2 regions of the Streptomyces sp. NPDC107765 genome follow, and region 2 is predicted to be linked to the other one. Evidence: predicted binding sites of a transcription regulator. Region 2 holds the regulator's gene; the other holds the start of a gene.
What was found. Region 2 encodes HrcA, which represses chaperone genes, less so after heat shock. Its sites were predicted from a motif close to TTNGCACTCNGNNNNNCNGAGTGCNAA; they were not measured.
Positions count from the first base shown of each region.

Region 1: a site for HrcA is predicted at 3,147-3,173, ahead of groES (co-chaperone GroES). Genes of this name have one in related genera too.

Region 1 is NZ_JBVKBL010000005.1:222,548-237,205, forward strand. It holds gene ACZ7MX_RS15025 (THUMP-like domain-containing protein) at 1-713, opposite strand, end outside; gene ACZ7MX_RS15030 (FtsW/RodA/SpoVE family cell cycle protein) at 1,428-2,783, opposite strand; gene groES (co-chaperone GroES) at 3,322-3,630, shown strand; gene groL (chaperonin GroEL) at 3,764-5,389, shown strand; gene ACZ7MX_RS15045 (hydroxyacid dehydrogenase) at 5,628-6,686, opposite strand; gene ACZ7MX_RS15050 (SDR family NAD(P)-dependent oxidoreductase) at 7,433-8,206, opposite strand; gene ACZ7MX_RS15055 (MOSC domain-containing protein) at 8,414-9,082, opposite strand; gene ACZ7MX_RS15060 (LysR family transcriptional regulator) at 9,323-10,234, shown strand; gene ACZ7MX_RS15065 (WhiB family transcriptional regulator) at 10,549-10,881, opposite strand; gene ACZ7MX_RS15070 (response regulator transcription factor) at 11,264-11,875, shown strand; gene ACZ7MX_RS15075 (sigma-70 family RNA polymerase sigma factor) at 12,155-12,730, shown strand; gene guaB (IMP dehydrogenase) at 12,861-14,363, shown strand; gene ACZ7MX_RS15085 (GuaB3 family IMP dehydrogenase-related protein) at 14,486-14,658, shown strand, end outside.
Region 2 is NZ_JBVKBL010000008.1:346,341-360,998, reverse strand. It holds gene ACZ7MX_RS21950 (MBL fold metallo-hydrolase) at 1-560, opposite strand, end outside; gene hrcA (heat-inducible transcriptional repressor HrcA) at 755-1,771, shown strand; gene dnaJ (molecular chaperone DnaJ) at 1,772-2,905, shown strand; gene ACZ7MX_RS21935 (nitronate monooxygenase) at 3,152-4,294, shown strand; gene ACZ7MX_RS21930 (16S rRNA (uracil(1498)-N(3))-methyltransferase) at 4,291-5,034, shown strand; gene ACZ7MX_RS21925 (DUF4287 domain-containing protein) at 5,056-5,268, opposite strand; gene ACZ7MX_RS21920 (dihydrofolate reductase family protein) at 5,320-5,889, opposite strand; gene ACZ7MX_RS21915 (dihydrofolate reductase family protein) at 5,916-6,473, opposite strand; gene ACZ7MX_RS21910 (TetR/AcrR family transcriptional regulator) at 6,646-7,311, shown strand; gene ACZ7MX_RS21905 (OsmC family protein) at 7,412-7,843, opposite strand; gene ACZ7MX_RS21900 (histidine triad nucleotide-binding protein) at 7,994-8,353, shown strand; gene ACZ7MX_RS21895 (ribonuclease Z) at 8,360-9,265, shown strand; gene ACZ7MX_RS21890 (HAD family acid phosphatase) at 9,342-10,172, opposite strand; gene ACZ7MX_RS21885 (enolase C-terminal domain-like protein) at 10,453-11,760, shown strand; gene ACZ7MX_RS21880 (S-(hydroxymethyl)mycothiol dehydrogenase) at 11,926-13,011, shown strand; gene ACZ7MX_RS21875 (MBL fold metallo-hydrolase) at 13,011-13,640, shown strand; gene ACZ7MX_RS21870 (family 4 glycosyl hydrolase) at 13,877-14,658, opposite strand, start outside.

The sequences.
Region 1 (14,658 bases), on a different contig from region 2:
GCCTCCTTCACCTCGCCCCCGTAGGAGATCCACTCCGTCTCGGCGTCCTCGGGCAGCGCCTCGTGCGGCACCCCCGGAGCGATCTTCAGCGCCGCGAACGGGGCGGTACGGGCCGCCTCGACGGCCCAGGACAGCGGCGGCGAGTACGCCTCCGGATCGAAGATCCGGCCCCCGCGTGCCTTGGTGCGGCGCGCCGGGTCGACGAACACCGCGTCGTACCCGGTGGTGTCCACCTCCGTCACGTCCGCGCAGCGCACCTCGATCAGTTCCGCGAGCCCCAGTGCCTCGGCGTTCGCCCGTGCCGCCGCGCAAGCCAGCGGGTCCCGGTCGACGGCCAGCACCCGGATCCCGGCCCGCGCCAGGGCCAGCGCGTCCCCGCCGATCCCGCAGCACAGATCGGCCAGCGTCCGTACGCCGAGCCCGGCCAGCCGTGCCGCGCGGTGCGCGGCGACCGAGGCGCGGGTGGACTGCTCGACCCCGTTCGGCGTGAAGTACATCCGCTGCGCGTCGGCCCCGAACTTCACGGCCGCCCGCTGCCGGAGCCGCGCCTGGGTGAGCGCGGCGGAAACGAGCGGTGCGGCATGGTCCCGCCGCAGCCGGGTGGCTGCCGCCAGCTCGTCGGCGGGGTCGTGGTCCCGCAACTCCCACAGCAGGGCTTGCCCCTTCGGGGCGAGGAGAGCAGCGAAGTCGTCGAGGGCCTGGTCGTCCGTCACGGAACCATTGTCTCCTTCCCCCACGTACCCGTCTGTCCCGCCGTTCCGCTGCGCTTTGCGGCGCCTCCCACGTACCTGGCTTTCCCGCCGCGGTTGTCGGTCGCCGTTGCGCTTTGCGGCGCCCCCGCACGTAGCTTTCTGCGGCGCCGCGGTTGTTTCTCGCCGTTGCGCCTGCGGCGGGCTGGGTGGGTGTCGGGTGCGGTGACGGGCCTGCGGGGCCGGTTGTGTGGACTGCTGACGCTTTACGTCCACACAACCGGCCCCTCCGGCCCGTCCCCTCCCGTTGCGGGAGAAGGAATGCGGTGCGTGGGGGCGGGCGTTGAGGCATGCAAGGGGGCTTGGGAACCCCTACGGGATGGTCGAACAGAACCCGTAAGGGTCGCGAGGGCCCCCTGCTGGGCCTCAACCCAACGGGACGGGGGAGGTATTCCCGACACCACCCCACCCACGCCACCCACCCAACCCCACGATGCGAGGTACAGCCAGAACGACGACGCCCACCCCCACCGGCCTCCCACCCCCCACCAACGGGAGGGGACAGACCGGAGGACGAAGTCTGTAGGGCTGTCACCGCACCCGACACACAAACGCCCGCCGCCAGGCGCAACGGCGAACAACACCCGCGCCGGGACGGCCAGGTACGTACGCGGCGCCGCAAAGCGCAACGGCGAGCAGCCCCGCGGCGGGACGGCCAAGTACGTGGGAGGAGAAAAGTCACCGCACCGGCTCGCGCCGCTTCTGGGCGTGGTCGCTGATGCGTAGCAGTACCGCCACCATCACCCAGTTCGCGACCAGCGACGAGCCGCCCTTGGCGAGGAAGGGGAGTGCCTTGCCCGTGAGGGGGATGAGGCCGGTGACGCCGCCGGAGACGACGAAGACCTGGAGCAGCAGCGCGCCGGCGAGGCCGACCGCGAGGAGTTTGCTGAAGGGGTCGCGGGCGGTCAGCCCCACCCGCAGGCCACGCTGGGCGAGCAGGACGTAGAGCATCAGGACGGCCATCACCCCGGCGAGGCCCAGTTCCTCGCCGACTGTGGTGAGGATGAAGTCGCTGTTGCCGGCGAAGCCGATCAGCTCGGGGTGGCCCTGGCCCAGCCCGGTGCCGCTGATGCCGCCGCTGCCGAAGCTGAACAGTGCCTGGGCGAGCTGGTCGGACATGTACTCTGCCCTGCCCTGTTTGGTGAACGCGCGCATGGGGTCCAGCCAGGCGGTGACCCGGCCGTGCACATGCGGTTCCAGTGAGCCGACGACGGCCGCACCGACGATGGCCATCAGCAGACCGCACACCACCCAGCTGGTGCGGCCGGTGGCCATGTAGAGCATGATCACGAAGACGCCGAAGAAGATCAGCGAGGTGCCCAGGTCGCGTTCGAAGATCAGCACCAGCAGGCTGATCACCCAGATCGTGAAGATCGGGCCGAGCTGCCGCCCCGGGGGCAGCTGCATGCCCATGACGCGGCGGCCGGCCAGCGCCAGGGCGTCGCGGTTGACGGTGAGGTAGCCGGCGAAGAACACCGAGATCATGATCTTGACGAACTCGCCGGGCTGGAGTGACAGCGGCCCGAGCAGGATCCACCGCTTCGCGCCGTACATGTCCGCCCCGAAGAAGGCCGGCGCCATCAGGAGCACCAGCGCCACCACCATCGTCAGATAGATGTAGCGCTGCAGAATGCGGTGGTCACGCAGCACCAGCAGGATGACGATGCAGACCGCCACCCCGATCACCGTCCACACCAGCTGCCCGCTGGCCGCCTCGGCGATCTTCGGATGGCGGGTCTGGGCGTACGTGACGTCCAGGCGGTGCAGCAGGACCAGGCCGATCCCGGTCAGCAGCGTCGCGAGCGGCAGGATCAGCGGGTCGGCGCGCGGGGCGAAGCGGCGCAGGACCAGGTGCGGGACCAGCGCCACGAAGAGCATGCTGACCGCGAAGCCGGGCAGTCCGCCGGGCAGCCGGCCGGTCATGGACAGGCCGGTGTACGCGTAGCCGAAGACGGCGATCGCGACGACGAGGGCGAGCAGCCGGGCCTCGGTCCTCCGGCGGTTCGGTGCCTGGGCGAGCGCGGCGAACGTCATGGTGCGTTCGGCATCGCTCTCCGGCTCCCCGGCCGCCCGGGAAGCGCTGGTCAGTCCACGCACGGGTTCCTCCGCCATCGATGGTCAGGGCCGCCGGCCCGGAACCGGTCGCATGTGTCGCACACGTCGCACACGCCCCACTGCGTCGTATGCGTGGTGCGCATCCACGTCGCAAGCGGGGAGACGTCGTACGCGTCGCGCGCACGGTTCACCGGCTCGGCAGTCGGGGAGGTAGACGAAGTAGCCGGTGGCGTGGTTGCGAGGGAAGGCGAAGGTGTGTCCGATTTGGCAGGGATCCCCGCCGCCCGTCCCCCTGGTGCGGGGCTGCGGTCAACCCGCGTCACACGATGCACCCCCGCCGCGCTGGCACTCCGCTTGACCGAGTGCTAACCGCGTCATAGTCTCGGCGTTGGCACTCTCCGAGGGGGAGTGCCAGACACACAGCGACGGGCAGGTCCGGCACCCGCGACGACGGATCCACCTGGTCGCCACCTCAGACAGTTAACCCCGTGAGATCTCCGAAGGGGGAGGTCGGATCGTGACGACCGCCAGCTCCAAGGTTGCCATCAAGCCGCTCGAGGACCGCATTGTGGTCCAGCCGCTCGACGCCGAGCAGACCACGGCTTCGGGCCTGGTCATTCCGGACACCGCCAAGGAGAAGCCCCAGGAGGGCGTCGTCCTGGCCGTGGGCCCGGGCCGCTTCGAGGACGGCAAGCGCGTCGAGCTCGACGTCACCGTTGGCGACGTCGTGCTTTACAGCAAGTACGGCGGCACCGAGGTGAAGTACAACAACGAGGAGTACCTCGTTCTCTCGGCTCGCGACGTTCTCGCGATCGTCGAGAAGTAAGTCACCCAGATTTGCCGTGATCTGCGCCCCTGGTTCCCGCGTCTAAACAACCCGGGGCAGGGGCGCAGTTCCGTTTGAGACAGCGGTCCCCACTGCGTGCCGAGGATCGCAATGAGAGGACTTGAAGCAACCCATGGCGAAGATCCTGAAGTTCGACGAGGACGCTCGTCGCGCCCTTGAGCGCGGCGTCAACAAGCTTGCCGACACGGTCAAGGTGACGATCGGCCCCAAGGGCCGCAACGTCGTCATCGACAAGAAGTTCGGCGCCCCGACCATCACCAACGACGGTGTCACCATCGCCCGTGAGGTCGAGGTCGACGACCCGTACGAGAACCTGGGCGCCCAGCTCGTCAAGGAGGTGGCGACCAAGACCAACGACATCGCGGGTGACGGCACCACCACCGCCACCGTGCTGGCCCAGGCGCTGGTCCGCGAGGGCCTCCGCAACGTCGCCGCGGGCGCTTCCCCGGCCGCCCTGAAGAAGGGCATCGACGCCGCCGTCAAGGCCGTGTCCGAGGAGCTCCTCGCGACCGCCCGGCCGATCGACGACAAGACCGACATCGCCGCCGTGGCCGGCCTGTCCGCGCAGGACAAGCAGGTCGGCGAGCTCATCGCCGAGGCGATGGACAAGGTCGGCAAGGACGGTGTGATCACCGTCGAGGAGTCCAACACCTTCGGCCTGGAGCTCGACTTCACCGAGGGCATGGCCTTCGACAAGGGCTACCTCTCGCCGTACATGGTCACCGACCAGGAGCGTATGGAGGCCGTCCTCGAGGACCCGTACATCCTGATCCACCAGGGCAAGATCGCCTCGATCCAGGACCTGCTGCCGCTGCTGGAGAAGGTCATCCAGGCGGGTGGCTCCAAGCCGCTGCTGATCATCGCCGAGGACGTCGAGGGCGAGGCCCTGTCGACCCTGGTCGTCAACAAGATCCGCGGCACCTTCAACGCGGTGGCCGTCAAGGCCCCCGGCTTCGGCGACCGCCGCAAGGCGATGCTCGGCGACATGGCCACCCTCACCGGTGCCACCGTCATCGCCGAAGAGGTCGGCCTCAAGCTCGACCAGGCCGGTCTGGACGTGCTGGGCTCCGCCCGCCGCGTGACCGTCACCAAGGACGACACCACCATCGTCGACGGCGGTGGCAAGGCCGAGGACGTCGCCGGCCGCGTCGCCCAGATCAAGGCCGAGATCGAGACCACCGACTCCGACTGGGACCGCGAGAAGCTCCAGGAGCGCCTCGCCAAGCTCGCCGGCGGCGTGTGCGTCATCCGTGTGGGTGCGGCCACCGAGGTCGAGCTCAAGGAGAAGAAGCACCGTCTGGAGGACGCCATCTCCGCGACCCGCGCCGCGGTCGAGGAGGGCATCGTCTCCGGTGGTGGCTCCGCGCTGGTCCACGCCGCCAAGGTGCTGGACGGCTCCCTCGGCAAGGAGGGCGACGAGGCCACCGGTGTCGCCGTCGTCCGCCGCGCCGTCGTCGAGCCGCTGCGCTGGATCGCGGAGAACGCCGGCCTCGAGGGCTACGTCATCACCGCGAAGGTCGCCGAGCAGGACAAGGGCAACGGCTTCAACGCCGCCACCGGCGAGTACGGCGACCTGGTCAAGGCCGGCGTCATCGACCCGGTGAAGGTCACCCGCTCCGCCCTGGAGAACGCCGCCTCCATCGCCTCGCTGCTCCTGACGACCGAGACCCTGGTCGTCGAGAAGCCCGCCGAGGACGAGTCCGCCGAGGCCGGTCACGGCCACGGCCACGCGCACTGACGCACCGTACGGGCCGGGGGCGGCACCCCGCCGCCCCTCGCTGACCTACGGAACCCGGTCCCGCTTCGGCGGGGCCGGGTTCCGTGGTTTCGGGGGGCTTGGTGGGCTCGGTGGGCTTGGTGTTCGGGGCCTTATGGCTCGGGATGGGCGGTGGTTCCAGCTCGTTCCAGCTCGTTCCAGGTGGCTCAGGTGGCCCAGGTGGTCCAGGTGGTTTCAGGTGGTTCCATCGGGCGGGCGGTCAGGCCGAGTGGTGCAGGTGCTCGGGGTGGACCGGGTCGGTGAACGGGAGGCCGTGGGCATAGCGTTCGAGGGCGTCCAGGGCGTGGTCGGCCAGGCGGTGGAGCTCGGTGCCGAGGGAGCCGGCGACGTGCGGGGTGAGCAGCACGTTCGGCAGGTCGTACAACGGCGAGCCGGGGGGCGGGAGTTCGGGGTCGGTGACGTCCAGGACCGCGTTGAGGCGCCCGGTGAGCAGCTCGGGCAGCAGGGCCGTCTCGTCGACGAGTGAGCCGCGGGCGGTGTTGATCAGCGTCGCCCCGTCGGGCATCAGGGCCAGTTCCCGTACGCCGAGCATATGGCGGGTCGCGGGCAGCTGCGGGGCGTGCACGGTGACCACGTCGCTGTCCGCGCACAGCGTGTCCAGCGGCACCGGCCGGGCGCCCAGACGGGCGGCCTCGGCGGCGTCGACGTACGGGTCGTGCAGCAGCACGCGCAGGTCGAAGGGGCGCAGCAGTTCGATGACGCGGCGTCCGATGCGGGAGGCGCCGATGACACCGACGGTGCGGTGGTAGTTGCCGGCGCCGGCGAGCTCCCGCTGCCAGTCGTGCGGGCCGCGCAGGGCGCGGTAACGGTGCGCGGAGTGCAGCACCCGCTTGTTGGCGAGCAGGATCGCCGCGAGCGTGTACTCGGCGACGGGCAGTGCGTTGGCGGCGGCGGCCGAGGTGACCGCGAGGCCGCGTTCCCAGCAGGCGTCGGTGATGTGGTGTTTGACCGAGCCGGCGGCGTGGATGACGGCACGCAGGCGGGGCGCCGCGTCCAGCACGCGGGCGGTGAGCGGCGGCGCGCCCCAGCAGGTGAGCAGGACCTCGGCGTCGGCGAGGGCGGCGGCGACCGCGGGAGGCGGGTCGGCCAGTTCGTGCGCGACGAGGCGGGGGTCGGTGCGGGCGAGCGCCGCGAGGCGGGTGCGGTGGCGGGCGTCGAACAGCCGGTCGGCGATGCCGGGACCCATCGACAGCAACAACACGGGCCGCACGAACGGCGTTCCCGCAGGCCCGCCCGGATTGTCAGTGGAGGGGTGCATGGTGATGAACGCTGCTCCTTCGCCGTTCCGCTGCGCTTTGCTGTGCCTCCCACGTAGCTGGCTGTCCCGCCGCGGGGCTTCTCGCCGTTGCGCTTTGCGGCGCCGCGCACGTACCTGGCCGTCCCGGCGCGGCTTGCTCTCCGTTGCGCGCTTTGCGGCGCCGCGTACGTAGCTGGCTGTCCCGCCGCGGGTGTTGTTCGCCGTTGCGCCTGGCGGCGGGCGTTTGTGTGTCGGGTGCGGTGACAGCCCTACAGACTTCGTCCTCCGGTCTGTCCCCTCCCGTTGGTGGGGGTGGAAGGCCGGTGGGGGTCGGCGTCGTCGTCTTGGGTGTAGCTCGCGTCGCGGGGTGGGGTGGGGTGAAGCGGGTGTGGGGAATACCTTCCCCGTCCCGTTGGGTTGAGGCCCAGCAGGGGGCCCTCGCGACCCTTACGGGTTCTGTTCGACCATCCCGTAGGGGTTCCCAAGCCCCCTTGCATGCCTCAACGCCCGCCCCCACGCACCGCATTCCCTTCCCACAACGGGAGGGGACGGGCCGGAGGGGCCGGTTGTGTGGACGTAAAGCGTCAGCAGTCCACACAACCGGCCCCGGAGGCCCGTCACCGCACCCGACACCCACCCAGCCCGCCGCAGGCGCAACGGCGACCAAGACCCGCGGCGGGACGGCCAAGTACGTACGCGGCGCCGCAAAGCGCAACGGCGAGCAACCCCCGCGGCGGGAAAGCCAGGTACGTGGGCGGAAAAAAGAGTCAGCGTGGCCCGTACTTGCGCCCCGTTCGCGACGTGAGGCCCCCCAGCACCCCCCGCGGCGCCAGCTTCACCGCGCCCATGAGGGCCTTGTAGCGGGGGTCGGGGATCGAGAGGGACTTGCCGCGCATGAGGTCCTTCATCGCCGCGTCGACCAGCTTGTCGGCGTCCAGCCACATCCAGCCGGGGATGTTGTCCGTGCCCATCCCGGCCCGCTGGTGGAACTCGGTCCGTACGAAGCCGGGGCACAGCGCCATCAGGCGCACCCCGCTGCCCGCCAGGTCGCGCGCCGCGCCCTGCGTGAACTGCACCACCCACGCCTTGCTCGCGCCGTAGGTGCCGCGCGGCACGAACGCCGCCACCGACGCCACGTTGACGACCGCGCCGCGCCGCCGGTCCCGCATCCCGCGTACGCCGGCGGTGGTGAGCCGCAGCACCGCCTCGCAGTGCACCTTCAGCATCGTCAGCTCGTCGGCCATCGGGACTTCGAGGTACTCGCCCTTGTTGCCGAACCCGGCGTTGTTCACCAGCAGATCGACCGGGTGTTTGGCGTCCGAGAGCCGCGCCTCGACCGCCGCGATGCCGTCGTCCGTCGACAGGTCGGCGCTGAGCACCTCCGCCTCGATGCCGTGCCGGTCGTGCAACTCGGTGGCCTGCTCGCGCAGTCGCTTCTCGTCGCGGGCCACCAGCACCACGCTGTGGCCGTCGCTCGCCAGCCGCCGGGCGAACGCCGCGCCGATGCCCGCCGTCGCTCCCGTGATCAATGCAGTCGTCATACCGGCACGCTATCCGCCCGGAGCGCGCCACCGGAGCCCCAACCCCCCACCACCGGAGCCCCAGCTCCCCCCATTGGAGCCCCAACCCCCCACCCGCCGGTAGCTCCCGACGCTTCGGCCCGCCCGCGGGGCCCCCACCGGCCCGCGGGGTCCCACCGACCCGCGCGTCCCACCGGATCACCGGCCCGACCCGTGGGTCCCACCGGCTCACCGGTCTCCTGCGCGCTCCAGGTACTTCGCCACCTGCCGGCGGGTCTCCTCCGGGAGTGCCTCGCCCGCGTCCAGCAGTTGGGGCAGCAGCTCCCGCCGGCCGGTCAGGGCCCGGAACGCCGTCCGGACGGTCACCTCGTGGTCCGGGCGGTGCTCCCGTCGGACGCGGTCCCCGGCGCGGATCTGGCCCGGTTCGATCACCCGGAGGTACGCGCCGGGCACCGCGGCCCCGATGAACCGCTTCATCCAGCGGGGCTCCCCCATCCGCCCCTGGAACGTACGGCAGGGGACCCGCGGCGCCGACACCTCCAGCAGGACGTGGTGGCCGATCCGCCAGCGTTCGCCGATGCGGGCGTGGGTGACCTCGACCCCCCAGGTGGTGAGGTTCTCGCCGAAAAGCCCATTGGGCAGCGTGCGGCCCAGCTCGTGCTGCCAGACGTCCAGGTCCTCGCGGGCGTACGCGTACACGGCCTTGTCGTCGCCGCCGTGGTGGCGACGGTCGACCACCGCGTCACCGGTCAGCCCACTGCCCCCGACGCCCCTGGGCCCGGGGGAGCGGACCGTCACCGGGCCGTCCACGGGCCGTTTGAAGATGCCCGTGCCGGCCTCGACGGCGGCGTGCGCGTACGGGGTGTGGTGTCCCAAGTTCACGGTCAGCAGCTTCATACGGAGCTCCGATGCCCGGTCGTGGCGGCAGGATGCGGCCCTCACACCAGGGTGACCGCAATTCGTCCCGGCACGCCCCGCACACTCCGCGCGCCCCCGAGCTTCCGACGCACTCTCCGTGCACCCCGCGGTGATCACGGGCCCCCGGCCCCGCCCCCGTGCCTCCGCGCGTGCGCCCGGTGCCTCAAAGCAGCCAATCGATTTTTCCTGATCATCCCAAGACTCGCTTATGCTCGAACCATGATCGAGGCCCGTCACCTCCGCGTGCTGCGCGCCGTCGCCAGGACCGGCTCGTTCTCCGGCGCGGCGCGGGAGCTGGGCTGCACCCAGCCGGCCATCAGCCAGCAGATGAAGGCGCTGGAGCAGTCCGCCGGGACCCCGCTGCTGGTCCGGGCGGGCCGCGAGATGCGGCTGACGCAGGCCGGCGAGGCGCTCGTACGGCATGCGGTCGGCATCCTGGCCGGGCTGACCGCCGCCGAGGAGGAGGTCGCGGCCATCGCGGGTCTGCGGGCCGGGCGGGTGCGGCTGGTGTCGTTCCCCTCGGGCAGTTCGACGCTGGTGCCGACCGCCCTGGCGAAGATGCGCGCCGCCCACCCGGGCACCCGGGTCTCGCTGGTGGAGGCGGAGCCGCCGCGCTCGATCGAGATGCTGCGCAACGGCGACTGCGAGATCGCCCTGGCGTTCCGCTACCCGGAAGTGCGCGGGGCGGACCCGGCGGCCGGTGCGGAATGGGACGACCTGGTGGTGCGGCCGATCCTGGCGGACCGGCTGATCGGACTGGTCCCGGACGGCCACCGGCTGGCGAGGGCCGGCCGTGCGTGCTTCACCGACCTGGCCGACGAGCCGTGGATCGCGGGCTGCCCGCGCTGCCGCCGGCATCTGGTGGAGGTCTGCGAGAGCTTGGGTTTCACGCCCCGCATCGACTTCGCGACGGACGACTACCCGGCCGTGATCGGCCTGGTCGGGGCGGGGCTGGGGGTCGCCGCGCTGCCCGAGCTGACCCTTGCGTCGGTACGTCCCAAGGGAGCCACCGCGATCCGGATGGAGCCCGCCGTGCACCGGGAGATCGTCGCGCTCACCCTGCCGGACCTCGCACAGGTCCCGGCCGTCGAGGCCATGCTCGACCAGCTGGTCGACGCCGCGACCCACTGAGCGCCGCAGAACGAAAGCGGGCGGGCGGACGCCACCGGGCGGACGCGCGCGCCGGCCACCCGCGGGCGGGCCGATCCGCGGGACACCGACCCGACGCGCACGCCGAACGGCGGGCACGCCGCGGCTGCCCGCACGCCGAAACCGATCCCGACCCTGATCCCGAACCCGACCCCGATTCCCTCCCCGACCCCGCCGCCCCACCGCAGACAGGTCCCGCCACCGCACCGTGGGCACGACCTGACCCCCGCACGAACGATCCCCTCAGCGATCCCCTGCAGGAACGTTTCTTCCCGAGCTCCGCGCGTTCTTCTCCCTCAGTGGCCGGGCGCCCCCGGCCGGCCTGTCATCGAGTTGGCGGGGACCAGGCGGTGGCGGGCCCGGCCCATCAGTTCCTCGCGTTCGTCCTCGGTCAGGCCGCCCCACACCCCGTAGGGCTCACGGACGGCCAGTGCATGCGCCGCGCACTCGGCCCGCACGGGGCAGCGCATACATACCTCTTTCGCCGATGTCTCACGCGCGCTGCGAGCCGCTCCGCGCTCGCCCTCGGGGTGGAAGAAGAGTGAGCTGTCCACGCCGCGGCAGGCGGCCAGCAACTGCCAGTCCCAAAGATCTGCGTTCGGGCCCGGGAGGCGGGAGAAATCTGCCATTGCTTGTCCCCTCGAAGCGATGCGGATTCGGGCTCGGTGCTCACGACCGTACATCTACTGTCGAAGTAGATGTAAATATGACTCATTGCGAATCTAGTCATAGTCAACGCAAAAATGGAAGAAAGGGAGCCAAATAGGGCATAGGGTGCACGCGCGGATGCCGGTCGCCCGATGAGTCGTCTGCGTATCCGGCTCCTTACGGAGTGTGCTGAACTCGGTCGCCGAAGCCGTAACTCTTTCGGGTGACCGTCGTTGAGTGTGCGGAGGCGATTGGCAGAGGTAGCCCTCGGGCAGGTGTCCGAGGCGGCCGTCAATCGCACAGGTGACGATACGTACCAGCCTGGAGGCTCAAGGTGACGCGCATCAGCTGCGGAGGGCGGTCATGACATCCGTCCTCGTCTGCGACGACTCCCCGCTTGCCCGAGAGGCGCTCCGTCGGGCGGTTGCGACCGTGCCCGGCGTCGAGCGTGTGACGACCGCGGCCAACGGCGAGGAAGTCCTCCGCCGCTGGGGTGCCGATCGCTCGGACCTGATTCTGATGGACGTACGGATGCCCGGGCTCGGCGGTGTCGAGACCGTGCGCCGGCTGCTGTCCGCGGACCCGGGCGCCCGGATCATCATGCTCACGGTGGCCGAGGACCTCGACGGCGTCGCGCTCGCGGTCGCCGCCGGGGCCCGTGGCTATCTGCACAAGGACGCCTCGCGCGCCGAGCTGCGGGCGACGGTGACCCAGGCGCTCGCCGATCCGACGTGGCGGCTCGCACCGCGCCGGCTGCGGTCCGCCGAGATGGGTGCCGCGCCGACGCTCACCGCGCGCGAGATCCAGGTGCTGGAGGGCATGAGTCACGGCCGTTCGAACGCCGAGATCGGTCGTGAGCTCTTCCTGTCGGAAGACACGGTCAAGACGCACGCCCGGCGGCTGTTCAAGAAACTGGGCGCCTCCGACCGGGCCCATGCGGTGGCGCTCGGTTTCCGCTGGGGACTGGTCCGCTAAGGCGTCGTGACGTGCAGCGATGCGGGGGAATGGAGATCCCCGCCCGCCCTGTGGCGGGCGGGGCGGCATGGTGCCCCGCATGCCCCGGTCGCCGACGGCGGTCCGATTCGCCGCGCGGTGCCGCATCCTTGAGGTATGGAGTTCCTCGGGGACGGGCCGCTCGGGCACGAGGGGAGGGCGCGGGAGATGACTGCCGGCGCACCTGCCGCTCATAACGCTTCGGTGCACAACTACGGACCTGGTGCCGCGGACCGTGCGGCGCCAAGGCACCATGGACCGATGCGCGACGACGGGAAGCAGGAGATCGGCGATCTCGTCGCACGCGCCGTCGAGGGGGACCAGCGGGCCACCCATGACCTGCTGGCCCATGTGCATCCCCTCGCTCTGCGCTACTGCCGCACCCGGCTGTCCCGGCTGCCCGGTGATGCCCGGCACTTCGTCGAGGACCTCGCGCAGGAGGTGTGTGTCGCGGTGCTCTGCGCGCTGCCGCGCTACCGCGACACCGGCAAGCCCTTCGAGGCGTTCGTCTTCGCCATCGCCGGCCACAAGGTCGCCGATCTGCAGCGGGCCGCGATGCGCCACCCGGGCAGCACGGCGGTGCCGTCCGACGAGATGCCCGAGCAGCCCGACGACTCCCTCGGTCCCGAGGAGCGGGCGCTGCTGAGCAGCGATGCCGAGTGGGCCAAGAAGCTGCTGGCCAACCTTCCGGAGAACCAGCGCGAGCTGGTGCTGCTGCGGGTGGCGGTCGGGCTGACGGCCGAGGAGACCGGGCAGATGCTGGGGATGTCGCCCGGTGCCGTACGGGTCGCCCAGCACCGCGCGCTGAGCCGGCTGCGGGCGCTCGCCGAGCAGTAGCCCTCGGGTGACGTGAAGTCGCCGTAGGAAAGTACAAGTGACGAGGCCCTCATCGCTCGTGGAATGGGCCACCCCCGTAGGCCGTTAGCATGGGAGTCCGCGCTGAGGCAAGAGCATTGGGGAAGGTGTCATGAGTGACAACGTCGACGGTATGCCCGCCAAATTCGCCATGCTCGGGCTGACATACGACGACGTGCTGCTGTTGCCCGGCGCGTCGGAGGTGCTGCCCAACGCGGTGAGCACCGCGTCCCGGGTCTCGCGCAACGTCACGGTGAACATCCCGCTGCTCTCCGCGGCGATGGACAAGGTCACCGAGGCGCGGATGGCCATCGCCATGGCGCGGCAGGGCGGCGCGGGCGTGCTCCACCGCAATCTGTCCATCGAGGACCAGGCGAACCAGGTCGACCTGGTCAAGCGCTCCGAGTCCGGCATGGTCACCGACCCGATCACGGTCCGTCCGGACGCCGACCTCGCCGAGGCCGACGCGCTGTGCGCCAAGTTCCGCATCAGCGGTGTGCCGGTCACCGACGCCGCGGGCAAGCTGCTGGGCATCGTGACCAACCGCGACATGGCCTTCGAGATGGACCGCCGCCGGCAGGTCCGCGAGGTCATGACCCCGATGCCGCTGGTCACCGGCAAGGTCGGGATCTCCGGTGAGGACGCCATCGAGCTGCTGCGCCGCCACAAGATCGAGAAGCTGCCGCTGGTCGACGACGAGGGCGTGCTCAAGGGCCTGATCACGGTCAAGGACTTCGTCAAGGCCGAGAAGTACCCGAACGCCGCCAAGGACGCCGAGGGCCGGCTGGTCGTCGGTGCCGCGGTCGGCGTCGGCGACGCCGCGTACGAGCGGGCGCAGGCGCTGGTCGAGGCCGGTGCCGACTTCCTCGTCGTGGACAGCGCGCACGGCCACTCCCGCGGCATCCTCGACATGATCGCCAAGATCAAGTCCAACATCAGCGTCGACGTGGTCGGCGGCAACGTCGCCACCCGCGACGGCGCCCAGGCCCTGATCGACGCCGGCGCGGACGGCATCAAGGTCGGCGTCGGCCCCGGCTCCATCTGCACGACCCGGGTCGTGGCCGGTGTCGGAGTGCCGCAGGTCACCGCGATCTACGAGGCGGCGCAGGCGGCGAACGCCGCGGGCGTCCCGCTGATCGGTGACGGCGGCCTGCAGTTCTCCGGCGACATCGCCAAGGCCATCGCGGCCGGTGCGGACACCGTCATGCTGGGCTCGCTGCTGGCCGGCTGCGAGGAGTCGCCGGGCGAGATGGTCTTCATCAACGGCAAGCAGTTCAAGTCGTACCGCGGCATGGGTTCGCTGGGCGCGATGCAGTCCCGCGGCCAGGGCAGGTCCTTCTCCAAGGACCGCTACTTCCAGGACAACGTCCTCTCCGAGGACAAGCTGGTGCCCGAGGGCATCGAGGGCCAGGTCCCCTACCGCGGCCCGCTCGCCTCGGTCGCCCACCAGCTCGTCGGCGGCCTGCGGGCCTCCATGGGCTACGTCGGCTCCGCCGACATCCCCGAGCTCAAGGAGAAGGGCCGGTTCGTCCGGATCACCGCCGCGGGCCTGAAGGAGAGCCACCCGCACGACGTCCAGATGATCACCGAGGCGCCGAACTACGCCCGGCGCTGATGCCGGGCAGGTAGCCCCGGGCCTCGTAGGCCCCTACCGTGAGCCCGCGGCCGCACCCCGGCCGCGGGCTCCGGTGCGTCGGGGATACTGGAGACGCAGACGTAGAAGGAAAGGCCACACACGTGACTGAGATCGAGATCGGGCGCGGCAAGCGCGGCCGCCGGGCATACGCATTCGACGACATCGCCGTCGTACCCAGTCGCCGCACCCGCGACCCGAAGGAGGTCTCGATCGCCTGGCAGATCGACGCCTACCGCTTCGAGCTGCCGTTCCTGGCGGCCCCCATGGACTCGGT
Region 2 (14,658 bases):
GGTTCGCCGGACTCCTCGACCAGGTCGCCGCAGAAGACGATCTCCGCCTCGCCGTGCCGGCCCGGCACCAGGACGGCCAGGTCGTGGGCGGTGTGGCCGGGCCCGACGTTGGCGAGCAGCACCTGCCGGTCGCCGAGCTCGACGGTCAGCTGGCCGTGGACGGGGTGGTGCGGCACGACCAGCAGGTCGGCGGCCTCCGCGGCCGCGTCCCGGTCGACGCCGTGCCGGACGGCGTCGTGCCGCAGCGCGTCCTTGTCACGGCGGAACAACTCGGCGAGACCGGCCGCGCCGAACACCGCGACCCCGGCGAAGGCGGCGGTGCCCAGCACATGATCGAAGTGCGGATGGGTGAGCGCGACATGCGTCACTTCCCGGCCCAGCACACCGCGGATCGACCGGCGCAGGTCCGCGCCGTCGCGCAGGGTCGCGCCGGTGTCGACGATCATGACCCCGGCCGACCCGGCGATCACCCCCACGGTCTCGTCCCAGCCCGGCATACGGCGCCTGGCGACACCGTCACCGAGCCGTTCCCACCCGGCCTCTTCCCAAGCTGTGCGCATACCGAGACGCTAGCTCCATCGCGATAGCGTTGCCCGGCAGATCGCCCGAAGAAGGTCATCGGGTGCGTGCTCCGCGCGGCCACCCTTGCCGTGGTCGTGCTACCCGGCCGTACACTGGCTCAGGGTCTGGCACTCGGCCCGGGTGAGTGCCAGGAGAGCAACGAGACGGCGACTGCCGGCTGGAGGTGCGCGGGATGCTCAGTGAACGCAGGCTCGAAGTGCTGCGCGCCATCGTCCAGGACTACGTCGGGACGGAGGAGCCGGTCGGCTCCAAGGCACTCACGGAGCGCCATCAGCTCGGGGTGTCCCCGGCGACGGTCCGCAACGACATGGCGGCCCTGGAGGAAGAGGGCTTCATCGCCCAGCCGCACACCAGCGCCGGGCGGATCCCGACGGACAAGGGCTACCGCCTCTTCGTCGACAAGCTGGCCGGCGTGAAGCCGCTGTCCAGCCCCGAGCGGCGGGCGATCCAGAACTTCCTCGACGGCGCGGTCGACCTCGACGACGTGGTGGGGCGCACGGTCCGGCTGCTGGCGCAGCTGACCCGGCAGGTCGCGGTCGTGCAGTACCCGTCCCTGACGCGGTCCACGGTCCGGCACGTCGAGCTGCTGGCGCTGGCCCCGGCCCGGCTGATGCTCGTCCTGATCACCGACACCGGACGGGTCGAGCAGCGGCTCATCGACTGCCAGACGCCGTTCTCCGAGACCTCGCTGGCGGACCTGCGGGCGCGGCTGAACAGCCGGGTCGTGGGACGCCGTTTCGCGGATGTGCCCCAGTTGGTGCAGGATCTCCCGGAGTCCTTCGAGCAGGACGACCGCGGCACGGTCTCGACAGTGCTGTCGGTGTTGCTGGAAACTCTGGTGGAAGAGACCGAAGAGCGGCTGATGATCGGCGGCACCGCCAATCTCACGCGCTTCGGGCACGACTTCCCCCTGACCATCCGTCCCGTGCTGGAGGCGCTGGAGGAGCACGTGGTGCTGCTCAAGCTCCTCGGCGAAGCCAAGGACTCGGGCATGACCGTACGTATCGGGCATGAGAATGCCCATGAAGGCCTGACGTCCACATCGGTCGTCACGGTCGGCTACGGTTCGGGCGACGAGGCAGTCGCCAAACTCGGCGTGGTCGGACCGACCCGCATGGACTACCCCGGAACGATGGGAGCGGTACGCGCAGTGGCACGTTACGTCGGACAAATCCTCGCGGAGTCGTAAGTGGCCACGGATTACTACTCGGTCCTCGGCATCAGCCGTGACGCCTCGCAGGACCAGATCAAGAAGGCCTTCCGTCGGCTGGCGCGCGAGCTGCACCCGGACGTGAACCCGGACCCGAAGACCCAGGAGCGGTTCAAGGAGATCAACGCCGCTTACGAGGTCCTGTCGGATCCGCAGAAAAAGCAGGTCTACGACCTGGGCGGCGACCCGCTCTCGCAGGCCGGCGGCGGTGGCGCGGGCGGCTTCGGGGCCGGCTTCGGCAACTTCTCCGACATCATGGACGCGTTCTTCGGCACGGCGTCGCAGCGCGGTCCGCGCTCGCGCACCCGTCGCGGCCAGGACGCCATGATCCGGCTCGACATCGAGCTGAACGAGGCGGCCTTCGGCACGACCAAGGACATCCAGGTCGACACCGCCGTGGTCTGCACGACCTGCAGCGGCGAGGGCGCCGCCCCCGGCACCTCGGCGCAGACCTGTGACATGTGCCGCGGCCGCGGTGAGGTCTCGCAGGTCACCCGGTCCTTCCTGGGCCAGGTCATGACGTCCCGCCCGTGCCCGCAGTGCCAGGGCTTCGGCACGGTCGTGCCGACGCCGTGCCCGGAGTGCGCGGGCGACGGCCGGATCCGCTCCCGCCGCACGCTGACCGTCAAGATCCCGGCCGGTGTCGACAACGGCACCCGGATCCAGCTCGCCGGCGAGGGCGAGGTCGGCCCCGGCGGCGGCCCGGCCGGCGATCTCTACGTCGAGATCCACGAGCTGCCGCACCCGGTCTTCCAGCGGCGCGGCGACGATCTGCACTGCACGGTCACCATCCCGATGACAGCGGCGTCGCTGGGCACGAAATGCCCGCTGGAGACGCTGGACGGGGTGGAGGAGATCGATGTCCGGCCCGGTACGCAGTCCGGCCAGTCGATCCCGCTGCACCAGCGCGGTGTGACCCATCTGCGCGGCAACGGCCGGGGCGACCTGATCGTCCACGTCGAGGTCCAGACGCCGACCAAGCTCGACCCGGAGCAGGAGGAGCTGCTGCGGCGGCTCGCCAAGCTGCGCGGCGAGGAACGCCCGACGGGCCAGTTCCAGCCGGGTCAGCAGGGGCTGTTCTCGCGCCTGAAGGACGCGTTCAACGGGCGGTAGGCGGTCGGCGGCCGGCCACGCGTGAGCGGGCGGCAGGCCGTACGCGAGCAGGAACGCGTCAGAGCGTGAGGTGCCGGGCGGGATACGGAATACCCGCCCGGCACCTCGACGTTGTGGCCCCGCAGGGGGGCCTCGCATCCCCTAGGGGATCTGTTCGATCACCCCCTACGGGCCCCGGCCCCGGCCCCGTCCCCCCGCCGAGCCCCTGATGCGGGGTGCCGGGGCGTCCCGTGACACGATGTGGTCATGCCCAGCGCACTGACCGATCTCTGCCGCTGTCCGATCGTGCAGGCCCCCATGGCGGGCGGCGGCTCGGGACCCGAACTGGCCGCCGCCGTCTGCGGCGCCGGCGGTCTCGGCTTCCTCGCCGCCGGCTACAAAACCGCCGACGGCATGTACCAAGAGATCAAACAGCTGCGGTCGCTGACCGACCGGCCGTTCGGCGTCAACCTCTTCATGCCGCAGCCGTCGCTCGCCGACCACTCCGCCGTCGAGGCGTACCGCGAACAGCTCGCCGGCGAGGCCACCTGGTACGAGACCGAGCTCGGCGACACCGAAGGGCCCACCGACGACGGCTACGAGGCCAAGCTCGCGATCCTGCGCGAGGACCCGGTGCCGGTGGTGTCGTTCACCTTCGGCTGCCCCTCGCGCGCGGTCCTCGACGCCTTCGCCAGGGTGGGCACGTACACCATCGTCACGGCCACCACGGCGGCCGAGGCACAGGCCGCGCAGTGGTCGGGTGCGGACGCCGTCTGTGTGCAGGGCGTGGAGGCGGGCGGCCACCAGGGCACCCACCGCGACGACCCGCACGCCGACGGGACCGGCGCGGGGCTGGGCCTGCTGGCGCTGCTCGGGCAGGTCCGGGAGGCCGTGCAGATCCCGGTGATCGCCGCGGGCGGGCTGATGCGCGGGGCGCAGATCGCGGCGGTGCTGGCCGCCGGGGCGACCATGGCGCAGCTCGGCACCGCCTTCCTCGCCACCCCGGAGTCGGGCGCCAACCCGCTGCACAAGCAGGCGCTGACCAACCCCCTCTTCACCCACACCGAGCTGACCCGGGCGTTCTCCGGGCGGCCGGCCCGCGGCCTGGTGAACCGTTTCCTGCGGGAGCACGGCCCGTACGCACCGGCCGCCTACCCCGCCGTGCACTACCTCACCTCCACGGTGCGCAAGGCGGCCGCCAAGGCCGGCGACGCCCAGGGCCTGAACCTGTGGGCGGGGCAGGGGCACCGGCTGGCCCGGGAGATGCCGGCCGCCCGGCTGGTCGAGGTCCTCACGGCCGAACTCGACGCGGCGCGCGCCGGGTTGAGCCGCACCGGGACCGGGACTGCGGACACCTGGGCCGGAAGCGCGGAATCCGGCGACTCACCGGCTGCCGGGGGCACCGCATGACCGCGCCCGTGTTCCTCGTCGAGTCGCTCGCGCACGTACGGGCGGGCGGCACGGTCACCGTCGACGGGCCGGAGGGCCGGCACGCGGTGTCGGTGCGCCGGCTGCGGGTCGGCGAGGAGGTCGTACTGACGGACGGTCAGGGCACCGGCGCCCACGGCACGGTGGCCGCCGCCGAGGGCAAGGACCGGCTGACCGTCGCGGTCGCCGAACTGCGCACCGAGGAGGCGCCGGACCCGACCATCACGGTCGTCCAGGCGCTCCCCAAGGGCGACCGGGGCGAGCTGGCCGTCGAGACCATGACCGAGACCGGGGTGGATGCCGTCGTGCCCTGGCCGGCGGCGCGTTGCGTCACCCAGTGGAAGGGCGAACGGGCCGCCAAGGCGCTGGGCAAGTGGCGGGCCACGGCCCGTGAGGCGGGCAAGCAGTCCCGCCGGCTGATCTTCCCGGAGGTCGCGGACCCGCTGTCCACCAAGCAGGTGGCCGCCCTGCTCGCCGACGCCGACTTCGCGGCCGTGCTCCATGAGGAGGGCAGCACCCCGCTCGCCACCGCGGAACTCCCGGCCACCGGCCGGATCGTGCTGGTCGTGGGGCCCGAGGGCGGTGTCTCCCCGGAGGAGCTGGCCCTCTTCGCGGAGGCCGGCGCCAAGCCGTACCGCCTGGGCCGGACCGTCCTGCGCACCTCCACGGCCGGCACCGCGGCCACCGCTCTCCTGCTGGGCCGTACGGGACGCTGGAGCTGAGCCCCGCCCGCCCTCAGCGGCTCACTTGCCGCTGTCCTCGGCGAGGGTGTGGGCCACCAGGGCGTTGGCGTGGCCGTGGCCGAGGCCGTGCTCGGTCTTGAGCCAGGTGACGAGTTCCCCGTGCTTGGCCGGCGGCGCGGCGCGGATGAGCTCCTTCCATTCGGCTATCGGGCGGCCGTACTTCTTCTCGATGGAGGGGAAGTAGCTGGCGGGGCCCTTGACGGCGTCGGTCATGTGACGGTCTCCGTTCTTCTGCCGGGGTGCGTAGGGTTCGCTCGGGGTGTGTCAGGACGGCAGGTTCGCCGGCCGGTGGCGCAGCAGGACCACCTGGGAGTCGAAGGTCCTGGATTCGACAAGGCTCAGGCTCATCCGCTCCTGCGGCGTGCTGAAGACGGGCCGGCCGCCGCCCAGCACGACCGGGTGGACGAAGATCTGGTACTCGTCGATCAGCCCGTGCCGGGTGAGGAAGCCGGCGAGGTCCGAGCCGCCGAACAGCAGCAGGCGGGCCCCGCTCCGCTTGAGGGCGGTGAGTTCCTCGATGACGTTCGTGCCGATCACGCGGGTGTTCCAGTCGGCCTTCTCCAGCGTCGAGGAGACGACGATCTTCGGTGCGCTGCGCCATACGGGGGCGAAGGCCAGGTCGTGCGCGTCGGTGGAGTACTCCTCCGCCCGGGGCCAGAAGCCGGACATCATGTCCCAGACCTTGCGGCCGTACAGGAACTGGTCGGCCTCGGTGGTCAGTTGGAGTGAGTGGGCGGAGAGGTCGGGGCCCATGAGGGGCCAGTCGAAGGCGCCGTCGGGGCCTTCGATGTAGCCGTCCAGTGACTGGTGCACGAAGTGGGTGATCTTGCCCATGGGGTTCTCCTGGTCGTGACCGGCCGTCAGCGGGCCGCAGCGGGGGCGGTGGCGGGAGCGTACGTGAGGACCTGCGCGCCGCTGCGGAAGGTGGTGGTACCGAGCGGCCGGAGTGTCTTCTTCGGGGAGCTCTCGGTGAACAGGCGCTTGCCGGTGCCTTCGACGACCGGGTGCGTCCACAGGCGGAGTTCGTCGATCAGGTCGTGCGCCAGGAGGGTGTTGACGAGCCCGCCGCTGCCGTAGACGAGCAGGTCCTGGCCGTCCTGCTGCTTCAGTCCGGCGACGGCGGTGGCGAGGTCGCCGGTGAGGAAGGTGGCGTTCCACTCCGGTGTGTCGAGCGTCGTGGTGGCGACGTACTTGGGCAGGGCGTTCATCCGCTCGGCGAAACCGTCCTCGTCGGTCATCGACGGCCAGGCGGCGGCGAATCCCTGGTAGGTCACCCGGCCCAGCAGGAGGGCGTCGGCGGCGAAGAGCTGGCCGCGGGCGAACGCGGCGGCTTCCTCGTCGAAGAACGGGGCCGTCCAGGCCGGGTTCTCCACGACCCCGTCGAGCGTGATGTAGAGCGATGCGATGACCTTGCGCATGCGAGGCTCCCCCTTGATTGCGGGCCCGGAACTGCCCATGTGTACGATGTCCACAAATGGGGAACGCGGCGATCCGCGGCCCCCGTTCGATCATGCGGAAGCCTAGACGAGCTAAGTGGATGCTGTCCACATTGGATGCCCCCTCTGATGTCCACACCGGAGGGGCGTCCCCATGGACGTCCACGTTGGAGGGGTAATGGCGGCGGAGAGCGGCAGGACGAAGCGGACCACCTACCGCCACGGCGATCTCCGTAACGCCCTCGTCGAGGCCGGACTCGAACTGGCCCGGGAGGGCGGTCCCGAGGCGGTGGTGCTGCGCGCCACGACCCGTCAGGCGGGCGTCGTGCCCAACGCCGCCTACCGGCACTTCGCCGACCGCGGCGCCCTGCTGCACGCCGTCTCGCAGGCCGCCATGGCCCGGCTCGCCCGCACCATGGAGGCCGAGCAGTCCGCGCTGCCGCCGGCCCCGGACGCCGCGGCCGCCGCACGGGCCCGCTTCCGGGCGGTGGGCACCGGCTATCTGCGCTTCGCCCAGGAGGAACCGGGCCTGTTCCGCACCGCGTTCCACGTCCCCGGCGACATGACGTACGCCGCCGACGACACCGCCGCGGGCGGCAGCGGCAAAACCCCCTTCGAGCTTCTGGGCGCGGCCCTCGACGACCTCGTGGAGAACGGTCTGCTGCCCGAGGACCGGCGCCCCGGGGCGGAGTTCCTCGCCTGGTCGGCCGTCCACGGCCTCGCCGCACTCCTCATCGACGGGCCCCTGCGCGGCCTGTTGCCCTCCCAGGCCCACGACGCGGGTCAGCACGTCATCGACATGCTCGAGCGGGGCATCTGAGCCCGCCGCATCGCGCCCGCCCCTCATGCAACGGTGCGCCGACCGGCCTCAACGACCGTTCGGCGCACCGCAGTTCACGAAAAGGAAGACCGGCCGCCCGTCAGCTCAGCAGCTCGGCCGTCAGCGTGATGTTCTTGACGCCGGCCAGCGCCTGGCTCACCGGGCAGTTCTTCTTGGCGTCCTCGGCCGCGGCCTGGAAGTCCTCCTCGGAGAGGCCGGGGACCCGGGCCTTGACGGTCAGCGCGATCGCGGTGATGCCCTCACCGGGCTGGAAGGTGACGTCGGCCTGGGTGTCCAGGGCCTCGACGGTGTGGCCCTTGCCCGCCAGGCCGTGCGAGAAGGCCATGGAGTAGCAGGACGAGTGGGCCGCCGCGATCAGCTCCTCGGGGCTGGTCACGCCGTTCGGCTGCTCCGCACGGGCGGGCCAGTTCACGTCGTACGTACCGACCTTGGAGGACTCCAGGGCGACGGTGCCCTTGCCCTCCAGGAGGTTGCCTTCCCAGTGGGTCTTGGCGGTGCGCGTGGTTGCCATGGTGCATAACTCCCGGTTGTGGGCGAAAGCGATCAAGGCCAGCTTAGTGATCCCGGTCCCCCCGTCGCTGCGACGCCCCACACGGCTCGCCCGGTAGCATCCGAGGCCGTGCGCACCGTGCGTACGAGGGACGAGCCGGGAGGACCAACGGTGGCGGGAGAACCGCAGGCCGATTGCCTGTTCTGCAAGATCGTGGCCGGGGAGGTGCCGGCGACCATCGTCCGCGAGACCGCGACCACCGTCGCGTTCCGCGACATCAACCCCCAGGCCCCGACGCACGTCCTGATCATCCCCAAGGTGCACCACCCGGACGCCGCGGCCCTCGCCGCCGCCGAACCGCAGGTCATCGCCGACATACTGCGCGAGGCCCGGGAGGTCGCCGCCGGGGACGGGGTCGAGGACACCGGCTACCGGGTGGTCTTCAACACCGGCTCCGGCGCGGGCCAGACCGTCTTCCACGCCCATCTGCACGTCCTCGGCGGCCGCGGCCTCCAGTGGCCCCCCGGATAACCAGCCATGTCCGTACGTGAACTGGTCGTCCTCGGCACCGCCAGCCAGGTCCCCACCCGGCACCGCAACCACAACGGCTATCTGCTGCGGTGGGACGGCCAGGGGCTGCTCTTCGACCCCGGCGAGGGGACGCAGCGCCAGATGCTGCGCGCCGGGGTCGCGGCCCACGACCTCAACCGGATCTGCATCACCCACTTCCACGGCGACCACTCGCTCGGACTCGCCGGGGTGATCCAGCGGATCAACCTCGACCGGGTGCCCCACCCGGTCACCGCCCACTTCCCGGCCAGCGGTCAGCACTTCTTCGAGCGGCTGCGCTACGCGACCGCCTACCGCGAGACCGTCCGGCTGGTCGAGCGGCCGGTCGCGGCCGACGGGGAGCTGGACCGCTGCGCCTCGTACACCCTTCAGGCGCGGCGGCTGTCGCACCCGGTCGAGTCGTACGGCTACCGGCTCGTGGAGCCGGACGCGCGCCGGATGCTGCCGGAGCGGCTGGCGGCGCACGGCATCACCGGGCCGGACGTCGGGCGCCTGGCGCGGGAGGGGGAGCTGAACGGCGTCACCCTCGACGAGGTGAGCGAGCACCGGCCCGGCCAGCGGTTCGCGTTCGTGATGGACACCCGGATGTGCGAGGGCGTCGAGGCGCTCGCGGAGGGCGCGGACATGCTCGTCATCGAGTCCACGTTCCTGGACGATGATGCTCAACTCGCTGCCGATCACGGGCACTTGACGGCGGGGCAGGCCGGCGGGGTGGCGGTGCGGGCCGGGGTGCGGCATCTGGTGCTGACGCACTTCTCGCAGCGGTACGACGACCCCGCGGAGTTCGCGCGGCAGGCCCGTGCGGCGGGGTACGACGGTGAGCTGACGATCGCCAGGGACCTCATGCGCGTGCCCGTGCCCAAGCGACGCTGAGCACGGGCACGAGGCCCCGGCCCCTGCGGTGACGACAGGCGCCCCGGCCCGTCGTCACGGCAGGCCCCGGCCGTCGTTACGGCAGGTAGTACATCGGGTTCGGCATCTTGAACGTCCGGTGGGCGTAGCCGCCCTCCAGGTCGCTGTACTGGTCGCCGAAGTTGGCGACGATGTCGTAGCCCAGGGACTCGATGTGCTTGCGGGTGCCCGACTTGTACTCGACGGTCGTGCAGGTGCTGCCGCAGGGCAGGTAGGCCGGCGGGTGCTCCTTGTCCTTCAGGTAGACGTGCGTCCGGTCCAGCGGGACGCCGTAGCCCACGTTCTTGAGGTTGCGCACGCTCCAGTCGCGCTGGGCCTCCTTGCGGCCGGTGATGAAGAAGACCTCGGCGCCCTTGGCGCGGGCCTGGTTGACGAGCCGGTTCATGCCGAAGACCGGGTCCATGTCGGTGTGCTCCAGGTACGCGTCCTGGCTCTGCGGGGTGAAGGCGAAGCCGACCCGGAGCTCGTAGTTGTACGTGAGCAGGGTGGTGTCGTCCATGTCGAGGACGATCGCGGGCCTGGTCTTCTTGCCGGCCCGGGCCTGGCGGGCGAGCGCCTTGTCCAGGTAGGTGCGGGCCTTGGCCTCGATGCCGCGGACCTGGCGGGCGTAGTTGCTGTGCGGGGAGGCGTAGTGCTCGCCGTCGGCCGTGACCGTGTCGCCGTAGTACGCCTTGATCTTGCCCTGGACCTGCGTGAGGTTGGGGATCTCCTTGTCGGTCCGCGGGACGGAGTGCTCGGCGGTGGCCTGACCGATGCCGAAGACGGCGGTGCCGGCGACGAGGGCGGCGACCGTCGTGGCACCGAGGCGGGCGCGGCGCGACAGGGCGGGGCGGAGGCGACCGGAACGGAAGCGGTCGGGACGGGGCATGCGCGGCTCCTCTGGGAGAAATGGGGGGTGGGTCCCAGGACTTGAGCGGCTGACGGCCCCTCATTCCTTGGTCTACGCGCGCAGATTCAACCCTTGGCGCGAAGTTCCCGCAAGAGGCGAGGTCTTGACGGTCCGCAGGGGCCTCCGTAGCCTCCACCTGCATGCATGGACACTGTTTATATGTGTGAATAGCGTGTTGCCGCTGACCACGCCACCGGCCCTGTCACCGACCGTGCCACCGATCCGGCCGCGGGCCGGTCGTACCCCGTAGGAGCCCCGGATGACCGACGACCCGCACCCCCTCACCATCGCCGAGGTCCGGCTCACCCCGGTCCTGGTGGCCGACCCGCCGCTGCTCAACACCCAGGGCGTACACCAGCCGTACACCCCGCGGCTGATCATCGAGCTGGTCACCGAGGAGGGGGTCACCGGGCTCGGCGAGACCTACGGGGACACCGGCTATCTGGACCTGGCCCGGCCGCTGGCCACGGCGCTGATCGGCCGACGGGTCACGGATCTGAACGGGCTGCCCGCGCTCGCCGCCGAGGTGTGCGGGGAGTCACCGGCCGCCACCGACGCCGACACGGTGCACGCCGGCGGGCTGCGCGGCGTCCGGACCGCCGAAAAGCTACGGCTGTCGGTCCTCTCCGGCTTCGAGGTCGCCTGCCTGGACGCCTGGGGCAGGGCCACCGGACTGCCGGTCCACGCCCTGCTCGGCGGCAAGGTCCGGGACCGTGTCGAGTACGGCGCGTACCTCTTCCACCGGTGGGCCGAACACCCCGGCGGCCGCGGCGAACGGGACGACTGGGGCGCGGCGCTCGACCCGGCCGGGGTGGTGGCCCAGGCCCGCCGGTTCGCCGACACCTACGGCTTCACGTCCTTCAAGCTCAAGGGCGGCGTCTTCGAGCCCGCGCGGGAGGTCGCCGCGATCCGCGCGCTGGCCGCCGCGTTCCCCGGGCGGCCGCTGCGGCTCGACCCCAACGGCGCCTGGAGCGTGGCCACTTCGCTGCAGGTCGCGGACGAGCTGGCGGACGTGCTGGAGTACCTGGAGGACCCGGCCGGCGGGACCGCGCGGATGGCGGAGGTGGCGGCCGGCACCCGCCTGCCGCTGGCCACCAACATGTGCGTGACGACCTTCGACGAGATCGCCGAGGCGTTCCGCCGCCGCGCCGTGCAGGTGGTGCTCTGCGACCACCACTACTGGGGCGGACTGCGCGCCACCCGCGAACTCGCCGCCGTCTGCCGCACCTTCGGCGTCGGCCTGGCCATGCACTCCAACACCCACCTGGGCATCAGCCTGGCCGCGATGACCCAGGTGGCGGCGACCGTGCCGGACCTCCACCACGCCTGCGACACCCACTACCCCTGGCAGACCGAGGACGTCCTCACCGAGCGGATCGCGATCCGCGACGGCAGGGTGGCGGTCGGCGACGCCCCCGGCCTCGGAGTCACCCTCGACCGGGACCGGCTCGCCGCGCTGCACCACCGCTGGCTGGCCGACGACGGGGGCCTGCGCGACCGCGACGACGCCGCCGCGATGCGTGACGCCGACCCGGACTGGACCGTCCCGGCCGTCCCGCGCTGGTGACCGCGGCCGGCGGCGGACACCGGCCGGACCCGGCCGCCGCCCGCCGGGGATCATGAACCCGGCCGTGGTCCTGTGCGCGGTCGCCCGGCACGCGTACGGTGAGGCACGGCTCAGTGGCAGCGCGCCACAGTGGTCCCGTAGTGATCTTTGAAAGGGGCTGTTCCGATGGCACAGGAAGTGCGCGGCGTGATCGCGCCGGGGAAGAACGAACCGGTCCGGCTGGAGACGATCCTGGTGCCGGACCCGGGTCCCGGCGAGGCCGTGGTGAAGGTCCAGGCGTGCGGGGTGTGCCACACCGATCTGCACTACAAGCAGGGCGGTATCAACGACGAGTTCCCGTTCCTGCTCGGCCACGAGGCGTCCGGCGTCGTGGAGTCGGTCGGCGCCGGGGTCACCGACGTCGCGCCGGGGGACTTCGTCATCCTCAACTGGCGTGCGGTGTGCGGCCAGTGCCGGGCCTGTCTGCGCGGCCGCCCCCAATACTGCTTCGACACCCACAACGCCCGCCAGAAGATGACGCTGAAGGACGGCACGGAGCTGACGCCGGCGCTGGGCATCGGTGCGTTCGCCGACAAGACGCTGGTCGCCGCGGGGCAGTGCACCAAGGTCGACCCGGAGGTGTCGCCCGCGGTGGCCGGTCTGCTGGGCTGCGGGGTGATGGCCGGTATCGGCGCGGCGATCAACACCGGCGGGGTCACCCGCGGGGACTCGGTCGCGGTCATCGGCTGCGGCGGGGTCGGCGACGCGGCCGTGGCCGGCGCCCGGCTGGCCGGCGCGGCCCGGATCATCGCCGTCGACATCGACGACCGCAAACTGGACCTCGCACGCACCATGGGCGCCACCCACACCGTCAACTCCCGCACCACCGACCCCGTCGAAGCGATCCGCGAACTGACCGGCGGGTTCGGCGCGGACGTCGTCATCGAGGCGGTCGGCCGCCCCGAGACGTACAAACAGGCCTTCTACGCCCGCGATCTGGCCGGCACGGTCGTCCTGGTGGGCGTGCCCACCCCGGACATGACCCTCGAACTGCCCCTCCTGGACGTGTTCGGCCGCGGCGGCGCGCTCAAGTCCTCCTGGTACGGCGACTGCCTGCCGTCCCGCGACTTCCCGATGCTGATCGACCTGCACCAGCAGGGCCGGATCGACCTCTCCGCGTTCGTCACCGAAACCATCGGCATCGACGACGTCGAGCGGGCCTTCGACCGGATGCACGCGGGCGACGTGCTGCGTTCGGTGGTGACGCTCTGATGGCGGCGCGGATCGACCACCTCGTCACCTCGGGGACGTTCTCGCTCGACGGCGGCACCTGGGACGTCGACAACAACGTGTGGATCGTCGGGAACGACGACGAGGCGATCGTCATCGACGCCGCGCACGACGCCGACGCCATCTTCGAGGCGCTGGCCGGCCGGACGCTGCGCGCGATCATCTGTACCCACGCGCACAACGACCACATCGACGCCGCCCCGGCGCTGGCCGCCCGCACCGGCGCCCGGATCCACCTGCACCCGGCCGACCTGCCGCTGTGGAAGATGACCCACCCCGGTACGGTGCCGGACGCGGACCTCGCCGACGGCCAGGTCCTGACCATCGCCGGTACGGACCTGACCGTGCTGCACACGCCCGGTCACGCCCCCGGCGCGGTCTGCCTGTACGCCCCCGACCTGCGCACCGTCTTCACCGGCGACACCCTCTTCCAGGGCGGCCCCGGCGCCACCGGACGGTCCTTCTCGGACTTCCCGACGATCGTCGCCTCGATCCGGGACCGGCTGCTGACCCTGCCACCGGAGACGGCGGTACGCACCGGGCACGGCGACCCCACGACGATCGGGGACGAGGCGCCGCACCTGGACGAGTGGGTCACGCGGGGGCACTGAGGGCGGGGTGGGTCCCTGTGGGCGCGGACCCGTAGGGGGCGGTCGAACAGATCCCGTAGGGGATACGCGGGCCCCCTGCGGGGCCACAACGCCGCGCGGGCGAGGGGTATTCCGCGCGCGGTGGGCGTTCCGGCCCGGGAGGCCGGTGCGTCGGAGGCCGGTGCGTCGGAGGCCGGCCGTGCGTCGGAGGCCGGTGCGTCGGAGGCCGGCCGTGCGTCGGAGGCCGGGGCGGCACCTCAGTCCTCCTTGGCCGCCCGTTCCAGGATGCGGGCGGCCACCGCGGGGGAGTCCACTAGGGGGTGCAGCGCCAGGGCGCGCAGGGCCGCGCCGCGGTCCTTGCGGGTGGCGGCCACCACCGCCGCCCGTTCGACCGCCTTGACCTGGAGCATCAGCCCCAACTGGTCCTCCCGCAGCGGGGCGCAGGGCAGCGGCCGGGCGCCGTGCGCGGTCACCTCGCACACCGTCTCCACGATCGCGTCCGGCGCCAGTTGGGGCACCGTCGTGCCGTTGCGGACGTTCAGGATCAGCCGGGTGCCACTGTTGCGCACGATGGCGTGCATCAGCGCCAGCGCCACCCGGTCGTAGCCGCCGCCCTCCAGGTCGTGGCTGTCGCGCTGCCAGCCGCCGGTGGCCTCCCGGCTGTGCGCCATGTACGTCTCCTCGCGCTCCAGCCGGGTCCGCTCCCACAGTGCGTACACCGCGTCCGGACCGCCGGCCGCCGAGGCCCGCTCGAAGAAGCCGCCCTGCTGCTGGTCGAGGAACTCGCCGCGGGTCTCCCGGGTGTCCCGGAGGGAGTCGAGGGTCTCGCGGCGGAAGTAGTAGTAGTGCAGGTACTCGTTCGGGAGCGCGCCCAGGGTCTGCAGCCATTCCGCGCCGAACAGCCGGCCCTCCTCGAAGGAGGCCAGCGCGGAGTCGTCGGCCAGCAGGCGCGGCAGCAGTTCGGAGCCCTCGAACGTCAACGACCGCAGCCAGCCGAGGTGGTTGAGGCCGACGTAGTCGTAGCCGACCCGGCCGCTCT